DNA from 2 places in the Streptomyces sp. NPDC058671 genome. Region 2 is predicted to be linked to the other one. Evidence: riboswitches for the same ligand, from Rfam matches in the RefSeq annotation. Region 2 holds a riboswitch; the other holds the start of a gene.

Region 1 (4,352 bases), on a different contig from region 2:
TCGATCGTCTCGAAGGCTCCGCGCAGATACTCCACCCGCGCGTCGAAGAGCGGGCTCAGCAGCTCCATCACCTCGGGCGACATGGCGTCCGGGGCGGTGGAGCTGCGGCGCACCTTGTAGCGGCGGTGCGGTTCGTTCGACTTCACGTAGTCGGCCTCGATCGCCGCCCGCTCGACCCCGACGGCGAGCAGCGTGATCGCGATGGAGAGCCCGGCGCGGTCCTTGCCGGCCGCGCAGTGCATCAGGGCGGGGAGGCTGTCCTCCGCCAGGGCGTGCAGGATCCGGCTGTGCTCGGCGGTCCGCTCGACCACCATCCTCCGGTACGAGTCGGACATGGTGGCGGCCGCCTTGCCGTCGCCGAGGATCTCCCGCAGCTGCGGGATGTCGCCGCCGCGGACCAGCTTCCAGAACTCCTTGCCGTCCGCCGGATCGTTGAGGGGTATGTTCACGTTCCGCACGCCGGGCAGTTCGACGTCCGGGCCCTCCACCTTCCGGTCGGCCAGGTTCCGGAAGTCGAAGACGGTGTGCAGGCCCAGCGAGTCGAGGAAGGCGGCGTCCGCCGCGGTCGCGTGGGCGAGGTGGCCGCTGCGGAAGAGGCGCCCGGGGCGGACGGCTCGCCCGTCGGTCGTCGGCAGGCCGCCCACGTCCCGGAAGTTGCGGACCTCGGTCAGCGCGGGTTCGGTCATGTCGAGGGGCGGGACCTGCGGCAGCTGCTGCGTCACGGATGCTCCTGGTGGTCGGCGGTCGGGTGCCCGAAGCGAGATCGGTTCCAGGGGCAATCATCCAGGCGGGACGGTGCCGGGTCACCCCCCTGCACGGGAATGAGTGATCTGTCCGAATTGAGGCCTTGCGTATAACGCGCCCCGTTTACGGGGGAGATGAGCTTCGGTGCGTGAGCAGGGTCATAAAGGTGACGGATCGTGGCCGACGGCCGGAACCAATTGCCCTGCGTGAAAGGGGGATCGAAGGACCGTCATCCACGGAGGGTGACCGGAATTCCGGGGCAGGGACAGGGCGGGGAAAGCCGGTGGAAAACGGTGGCTTGTTCGCGCCGACCCCGCTCGTCTAGCGTCACCGTCAATCCGGTCGGACCGCCGAATCCTGCCACCGTCCGGAATTCCCACTCACCCATGTGTGGCAGGAGCGGGGGACCCAGGAAGTACGCCGGTCCCGCGACGCAGGACGGCTTGGGGTGAAGCCGCGTGAGAGCGCGGCCGGGCATCTCCAGTCCGAACCCGACAGCTCACCTCGTAGGCGCCGGAGAGGAATTCGCCATGCCCGCGAAGGGTAAGCACCGCCGCATCAAGACCAACCGCCTGACCCGCGGAATCGCCGCCGCCGGTACGGGAGGCGCCGTCGTCGCGCTCCCGCTCCTCGGCGCCACCGGGGCCCACGCCGCCGAGCAGTCCGCCCCGGCCGCCGCCGGCCAGGCCGTCACCGCTGCCGCCCAGGCGAAGGCCCCCGCCTCCGCCAAGGCCGCACCCGCCGCCAAGGCCGCACCGAAGACGTACTCCGTCGTGCGGGGCGACTACCTGTCGAAGATCGCCGCCGACCACCGCCTCGTGGGCGGCTGGCAGAAGCTGTACGCGGACAACCGCCAGGTCGTCGGCGAGGACCCCTCGCTCATCCTGCCCGGCATGAAGCTCACGCTCGGGGCCAAGAGCACCGCCAAGGCCGCCGCCCCGAAGAGCACCGCGCCCAAGGCCGCCCCCGCGCGGTCCACGGAGCCGGCCGCCACGTCCTCCTCGAAGAACGGCGACACCCCGCGCGCCTCCCGCGGCGACGACCGCGCCGAGGCCCCGGCCTCCGTCACCCGTTCCTCGGACTCCGGCTCCTCCTCGTCCTCCGAGCGGTCCACGGGCTCCGGCGCCTCGACCTCCGGGTCCGGCTGGGTCTCCCCGGTCAGCGGCGGCATCTCCACCCCGTACCGCGCCTCCGGCTCCATGTGGTCCTCCGGCTACCACACCGGTGTCGACTTCATCGCCTCCTCCGGCACCACCGTTCGCGCCGTCGGCGCCGGCACGGTCGTCTCGGCCGGCTGGAGCGGCGCCTACGGCAACGAGGTCGTCATCCAGCACGCCGACGGCAGCTACTCCCAGTACGCCCACCTCTCCTCCCTCTCCGTCTCGTCCGGCCAGTCCGTCAGCGGCGGCCAGCAGATCGGCCTCTCCGGCTCCACCGGCAACTCCACCGGCCCGCACCTGCACTTCGAGATCCGCACCTCGCCGAGCTACGGCTCCGACATCGACCCGCTGGGCTACCTGCGCCAGCACGGCGTCTCCATCTGACGCACCGGCACCCGCGTGGCCCGGCACTCCCGTGCCGGGCCACCGGCGCGTTCCCCGTCTATTCCGGCTTGGCAAACTCTTTATCGGTGGCATATGTCACCCGGCGTCAACCCCTCCTTACGGTCGCGTAGGTCACATCCCAGAGGGAAGGATGTGCTCCCGTGGCAGACGATTCGAGATCAAGAGACAAGAACGTATTCGGGTCGTACGCGGCGATCGGTGACAGCTTCACCGAGGGCGTCGGAGACCCCGGCCCGGACGGGACGTACGTCGGCTGGGCGGACCGCCTCGCGGTCCTGCTCGCCGACCGGCTGCCGGAGGGCGACGCCTTCCGCTACGCCAACCTGGCCGTACGCGGGCGCCTCCTCGACCAGATCGTGGCGGAACAGGTCCCGCGGGCGAAGGAACTCGCCCCCGACCTGGTGACCTTCTGTGCCGGCGGCAACGACATCATCCGCCCCGGCACGGACCCCGACGACGTGGCCGAGCGCTTCGAGCGCGCTGTCGCCGAACTGACCTCCGCCGTCGGCACCGTCATGGTGACCACCGGCTTCGACACCCGTGACGTGCCCGTGCTCAGGCACCTGCGGGGCAAGATCGCCACCTACACCGCCCACGTCCGGGCCATCGCGGACCGCTACGACTGCCCGGTCCTCGACCTGTGGTCCCTCCGGTCCGTGCAGGACCGGCGCGCCTGGGACAGCGACCGGCTGCACCTCTCGGCCGAGGGGCACACCCGGGTCGCCCTCCGCGCCGCCCAGGTCCTCGGCCTGCCGGTGCCCGCGGACCCCGACCAGGTCTGGCCGCCCGTACCCCCGCGCGGCACGCTGGAGGTGCGCCGCGACGACATCTACTGGGCCAAGGAGTACCTCGTGCCGTGGATCGGGCGCCGGCTGCGCGGCGAGAGCTCAGGCGACCACGTCGCGGCCAAGCGACCGGACCTCATGCCCCTCTGAGCGGCGACGGACCGCCGGCCGGGATCCGCTCCAGGACCCCGCCGGCGAACACGTCGTACAGCGGCAGTGTCTCCAGGTGCACATAGCCGATGTGACAGTCGCAGACGGCGAGGGGGCAGGCCCGGGGACGCAGCGCGGCACGGTACGAACCGTCGTACAGGTTCCCCAGCTCGGCCTTGACGAAGTGGCAGCGCCGCACCGTCCCCTCGCCGTCCACCGAGATCACCGACTCCCCGGTCCGGCACGGCAGCCCCGCCGAGCGGTGGGGATGCCGGCTGTACGGGAACAGCGGATCGATCGCCGTCCACGCCCCCGCCTCCGCGTCGGTGTACGTGTGCCCCTCCGCCGCGTTCACCCAGAGGTAGACGTGCGGCGGCAGCGCGGCACGCAGCCGGCTCGCGTGCTCCGCGTGCTCCGGCAGGCCGACCACGCCGACACTGAACCGGACGCCCCGCTCCGCCAGTTCTCCGCACCTGGCGAGGAACCGCTCGAACGGCGTCTGCCCGGGGTGGTACGTGCACCAGAGCGCCACGCGCTCCGGATCGGCCTCCGCCAGCCAGTCCGTCCGGCAGCTCAGATTGGTCTGGATCGCCACCCGCTCGACCTGCGGCAGCCGCGACAGGTCGACCAGCGCCCGCCGGTACCAGGAGCGCACCAGACCCTCGCCCCACGGCGTGAAGAGGATCCGCAGCCGGTCGCCGGTCTGCCCGGCTGCCCACCCGGTGAACCGTTCGAGCGCGGCCCGGTCCGCCCGCAACTGCTCACGGCTGTCCCGCCGCTTGGCGAAGGGGCAGTACGGGCAGTCGAAGTCGCAGGACGAGAGCGGCCCGCGGTAGAGCAACGTCAGGTCCATGCCCGGGTCAGGGGCCTGATCCCGGCCCGAGCCGAGGGTGAGGTCCATGCCGGCCCCCTACTTCGGCTCGTACGCGGCCATCGCGGCCCGCACGTCGGGGGAGAACAGCTCCGGGCCGAGCCCGTCCGAGTACGCGAGCCCGTCCGGTGACAGGCGGAGGAGTCCCGCCGGGGCGTCCCCGTCCAGCCAACCGAGCCGCTCGAACCGGCCCAGCTCCTCGGCGAAGTCGGCGAACGGCGAGGACCCGAACCGCTC
Region 2 (4,352 bases):
GTCCTCGATGGAGACCAGCGGGTACGCGGAGACCAGCTCGGCGTAGTAGTCCGTCATCTCGGCGGCCGTGCGGGACTGGCCCTCGAACGCGTACGAACCGTCCTTGTAGAACTCGGAGGCGGCGACGTCGAGCGCGAGCGCGATGTCACGGCCGGGCTCGTAACCGGCCTCCTTGATGGCCTCGATGATGAGGTCGAGAGCGGCGCGGTTCGACTCGAGGTTCGGCGCGAAGCCGCCCTCGTCGCCGAGACCGGTGGACAGGCCCTTGGTCTTCAGGACCTTCTTCAGGGTGTGGTAGACCTCCGCACCCCAGCGGAGGGCCTCGGAGAAGGACTCCGCGCCGATCGGGGCGATCATGAACTCCTGGATGTCGACGTTGGAGTCGGCGTGCGACCCACCGTTGAGGATGTTCATCATCGGAACGGGCAGCAGGTGCGCGTTCGGACCGCCGAGATAGCGGAAGAGCGGGAGGTCGGAGGCCTCGGACGCGGCGTGCGCGACGGCGAGGGAGACGCCGAGGATGGCGTTGGCGCCGAGCGAGGCCTTGTTCTCGGTGGCGTCCAGGTCGAACATGGCCTGGTCGATCAGGCGCTGCTCGGTGGCGTCGTAGCCGACGAGCTCCGGGCCGATCTGCTCGATGACGGCGAGGACGGCCTTCTCGACACCCTTGCCCAGGTAGCGGTTGGGGTCACCGTCGCGAAGCTCGATGGCCTCGAACGCACCGGTGGAGGCGCCGGACGGAACAGCAGCACGGCCGGTGCTGCCGTCGTCGAGGCCGACCTCGACCTCGACCGTGGGGTTGCCTCGGGAGTCCAGGATTTCCCGGGCTACGACGACGTCGATGGACGGCACGAGCATCTCCTTCTGGGATGTGACGCTGGATGTGACGCAAGGTCGGTGCGGGGTCGCTCGGCCTTGCGACAAGAGCCTAACCGGCGCGGGGGCTCCGGTCGGCCGGGCGCCCGCCCCCTGGGACGAAAAAGGACCCAAGGGCATGCATCCCGGGACGAAGGGCCCCGGATCTACTGGGCGGTAACCGTCATGTCCGGCGTGCTGCGGAAAGACGGGAACCCCGGCCCGGCGCGCACAGGGGGGAGGCGCGCCGGACCGGGGTGGTCACCGCGGGAGGGTCGTGGGGGCCGCGTGAGCCGCCGGACTCACGCGGACCGCCGGGCTCACTTCAGGTGGAGCTGCTGGCCCGGGTAGATGAGGTCGGCGTTCTCGACGACGTCCTTGTTCAGCTCGAAGAGCTTGCTCCAGCCGCCCTGGACGCCGTGCGCCCGGGCGATGGTGCCGAGGGTGTCGCCGGACTCCACCTTGTACTCGCCGTCACCCTTCTTGACCGACTTGCCGGTCGGGGTGGTGACGGTCTTCTTGGTGGCGGCCTTCGGCGTGGCCTGGCGCTGCGGGGTCTGCTGCGCGGACTTCTTCGGGGCCTGGCGCTGCTCGCTGCGGGTGGTCGGCTGCTCGGCCTTCCGCTCCTGCTGCTGCGGGGCGGACTCGGCGGAGCCGCCGCTGTAGGAGGCGTTGGAGAGGCCCACGCCACAGCTCGGCCAGGCACCCTTGCCCTGGCCCGCGAGGACCTTCTCGGCGATGGCGATCTGCTGGGACTTCGACGCCTGGTTGGCGGTCGAGGCGTAGGCGGTGCCGCCGTACGCGGCCCAGGTGGAGGCCGAGAACTGCAGGCCGCCGTAGTAGCCGTTGCCCGTGTTGATGGACCAGTTGCCGCCGGACTCGCACTGGGCGACGCGGTCCCACTCGGAGGCCGTGGCGGCCGAGGCGGTGCCCGCGGTCATCAGCGGGGCCGCGACGGCGACACCGGTGACGCCGACGAGCGTGACGACCTGGGTGGCCTTGGAGGGACGGCGGTGCTTGCCCTTGCCGGAAAACAGCATGGAGATTCTCCTCACCGACGCCTGTGAGGTGAGCTGTCGGGTTCGGGCCGGAAAGTTGCCCGGCCGCGTGCTGTGGCACGCGGCTTCACCCCAAGCCGTTCGCCGGCCGTCTCTCAACGGCCGGGACCGGCACTTACCTTGGGTCCCCCACTCCTGCCTTCGGCGCTTACGCGACGACTGTTCCCATCGGCCGACGGCAGGATTCGGCGTTTCGGTCGACGGGGCCCGCGGTGGCGAGCAGTGACGACCGTAGACACAGACCCGCCGGAAGTTCAAAGAGGCGTATTGCGGAAATATCGCCCCTACTTGCCCTCCGGCGAGTGGCATTTGTGCAGGTGAGGGGTGACGGGAGCCGACCGTGCGGGCGGGACACGCCAGTTGGGGCGAAGAGACCCATGTCTCACTTACCCAGAACCGGACATAAGCGCTCGAATCATTCGGCGTTCGCGGGCGAACCTTCCGTCAGATCGAGGCTCTGACCAGGGAGGATGAGATCCGGGTCGACACCGACCGTCCGCCGGTTGGCGTCATAGAGGGCGGTCCAGCCGCCGGGGAGCTCGTTCGCCCGCGCGATGTCGGACAGGTTGTCACCCGGCCGCACGGTGTACGCGTCCGAAGTGTCCTGACTGTCCGTTGCACCCGAATTCTTCACCGCGCCGACCGGGGTCGCGGTGAGGGGGCTTTCGCCGAACTTGTTAGCGGATGAGGCATGTCTACCTGATTCGGTAGAAGTGTCCCCCTTGCCGCTTTCCTCCGGTGCGGCGCCGCCCCGGTGCTTGCCGGTGCCGACGGTGGCCGACGACCCGTCACCCGCCGACGTACCGGGCATCACGGACGTACCGGGCGTGACAGAGGCGTCAGGGGTGTCGGGGGTGACCGGCGTGGTCGGCGCGCCCGGCGACGTCGGCACGGCCGGGTGGGTCGCGTCGGTCGGGGCGGTCGGCACGGAGGGGCTCACCGGGGTGGTCGGCGAGACGGGAGCCGTCGGCGTGACGGGCCTGCCGGACGTCCCGGAAGTGGCCGGTGCGACGGGCGCGGTCGGCGTCGCGGCCGTCCCCGCGCTCGGCTTCGCGGTCGCGGAGGTGCCCGTCGAGGCCCCCGGCAGCCCCGCCGTCCTGTTCGACTCGACGACCGGCCCCGTGGGCGCCCTCGGGACGGAGGCCGGGCCGGGATTCACACCGGGGGCCGTGCCGTCGTTCGTCAGGCCGGCGATCGGCGCGCAGGTGGCCCATTCGGCGGAGCCCCTGGCGAGGGCCTTCTCGGCCACCGCGATCTGCTGGGCCCGGCTGGCCAGGTCGGCGCTGGGCGCGTACGCCAGGCCGCCGTGCCGCTCCCAGCTGTCCTGGGTGAACTGGAGCCCGCCGTACATGCCGTTGCCGAAGTTGGCGCTCCACTGGCCGCCTGACTCGCACTCGGCGACGCGGTCCCAGGTGGCGGCGTCGGCCGCGGAGGCGGAGCCCGTGGCGAGCAGCGGCAGCGCCATGGCGGAGCCGGTCACACCGGCTGCGACGACGAGGGCGGGGGCCTGACGGGGGCGACGGTGTCGTCCGTTCCCGGAACGCATAGGAGCGCCTTTCGCGTGACGGCTGAGAGTGCCGCGAACGTAGCGGTATTCGAACGCTCGTCACAAGTCGATGGCCCCGCGATCACGCGAAGATCACATTTCTGATACGCCGTCAGTGTGCTGGAGCGGTACGGACGGGGAGAACTCCACCGGAAGCGTGCGCAATCCGCGCATGATGAGCCCTCCGCGCCACCGGAGTTCGGCCGGGTCCGCGGCAAGTCGCAGGTCCGGAAGGCGCGTCAGGAGGGTCGCGAGAGCCGTCTGTCCCTCCAGGCGGGCGAGCGGCGCGCCGAGGCAGTAGTGGATGCCGTGCCCGTACCCGAGGTGCTGGTTGTCGCGCCGCGTGAGGTCCAGGCTGTCCGGCGCCGTGAACCGCTCCGGGTCCCGGTTCGCGGCGGCCAGCACGACCAGCACCGGGTCCCCCGCCGGGATCGTCTGCCCGCCGATGGTCAGCGGCTCCGTCGCGTACCGCCAGGTCGCCATCTCGACCGGCCCGTCGTACCGCAGCAGCTCCTCCACGCCCGTCCCCAGGAGTCCGGTCTCGCCCGCCGCGAGGGAGGCCTGGAGTCGTGCGCGCTGCTCGGGATGGCGCAGCAGTTGGTACACGCCGTTGCCGATGAGGTTGACGGTCGTCTCGAAGCCCGCGAAGAGAAGGATGAAGGCCATGGCGGCGGCCTCGTTCTCGGTGAGGTGCTCGCCGTGGTCGGACGCCCTGATGAGTCCCGAGATCAGGTCGTCGCCCGGTTCGAGCCGCTTGCGGTGGATCAGCTCCGCGAGATAGCCGCGCATCTTCTTCACCGACCGGGCGACCCCGCCCCGGGGTCCCCCGCCGTGCCGGATCATCATCCCGGCCCAGTCCCGGAAGTCGTCCTGGTCCTCCTCGGGCACGCCGA

Evidence for each region. A riboswitch is a leader RNA that binds a small molecule or an ion and turns the genes downstream of it on or off. The one in region 2 is predicted to bind cyclic di-AMP.
Region 1: another riboswitch for cyclic di-AMP. It lies ahead of ACFWV2_RS07685 (LysM peptidoglycan-binding domain-containing M23 family metallopeptidase); the one in region 2 lies ahead of ACFWV2_RS21725 (transglycosylase family protein).

What each region holds. Positions count from the first base shown of each region.
Region 1 is NZ_JBHXSA010000004.1:293,716-298,067, reverse strand. Features, by position in the region: gene ACFWV2_RS07690 (tyrosine-protein phosphatase) at 1-722, opposite strand, end outside; cyclic di-AMP (ydaO/yuaA leader) riboswitch at 1,083-1,270, shown strand; gene ACFWV2_RS07685 (LysM peptidoglycan-binding domain-containing M23 family metallopeptidase) at 1,275-2,288, shown strand; gene ACFWV2_RS07680 (SGNH/GDSL hydrolase family protein) at 2,450-3,244, shown strand; gene ACFWV2_RS07675 (STM4011 family radical SAM protein) at 3,231-4,097, opposite strand; gene ACFWV2_RS07670 (STM4012 family radical SAM protein) at 4,155-4,352, opposite strand, start outside.
Region 2 is NZ_JBHXSA010000017.1:88,332-92,683, forward strand. Features, by position in the region: gene eno (phosphopyruvate hydratase) at 1-852, opposite strand, end outside; gene ACFWV2_RS21725 (transglycosylase family protein) at 1,176-1,895, opposite strand; cyclic di-AMP (ydaO/yuaA leader) riboswitch at 1,899-2,070, opposite strand; gene ACFWV2_RS21730 (transglycosylase family protein) at 2,329-3,459, opposite strand; gene ACFWV2_RS21735 (cytochrome P450) at 3,553-4,352, opposite strand, start outside.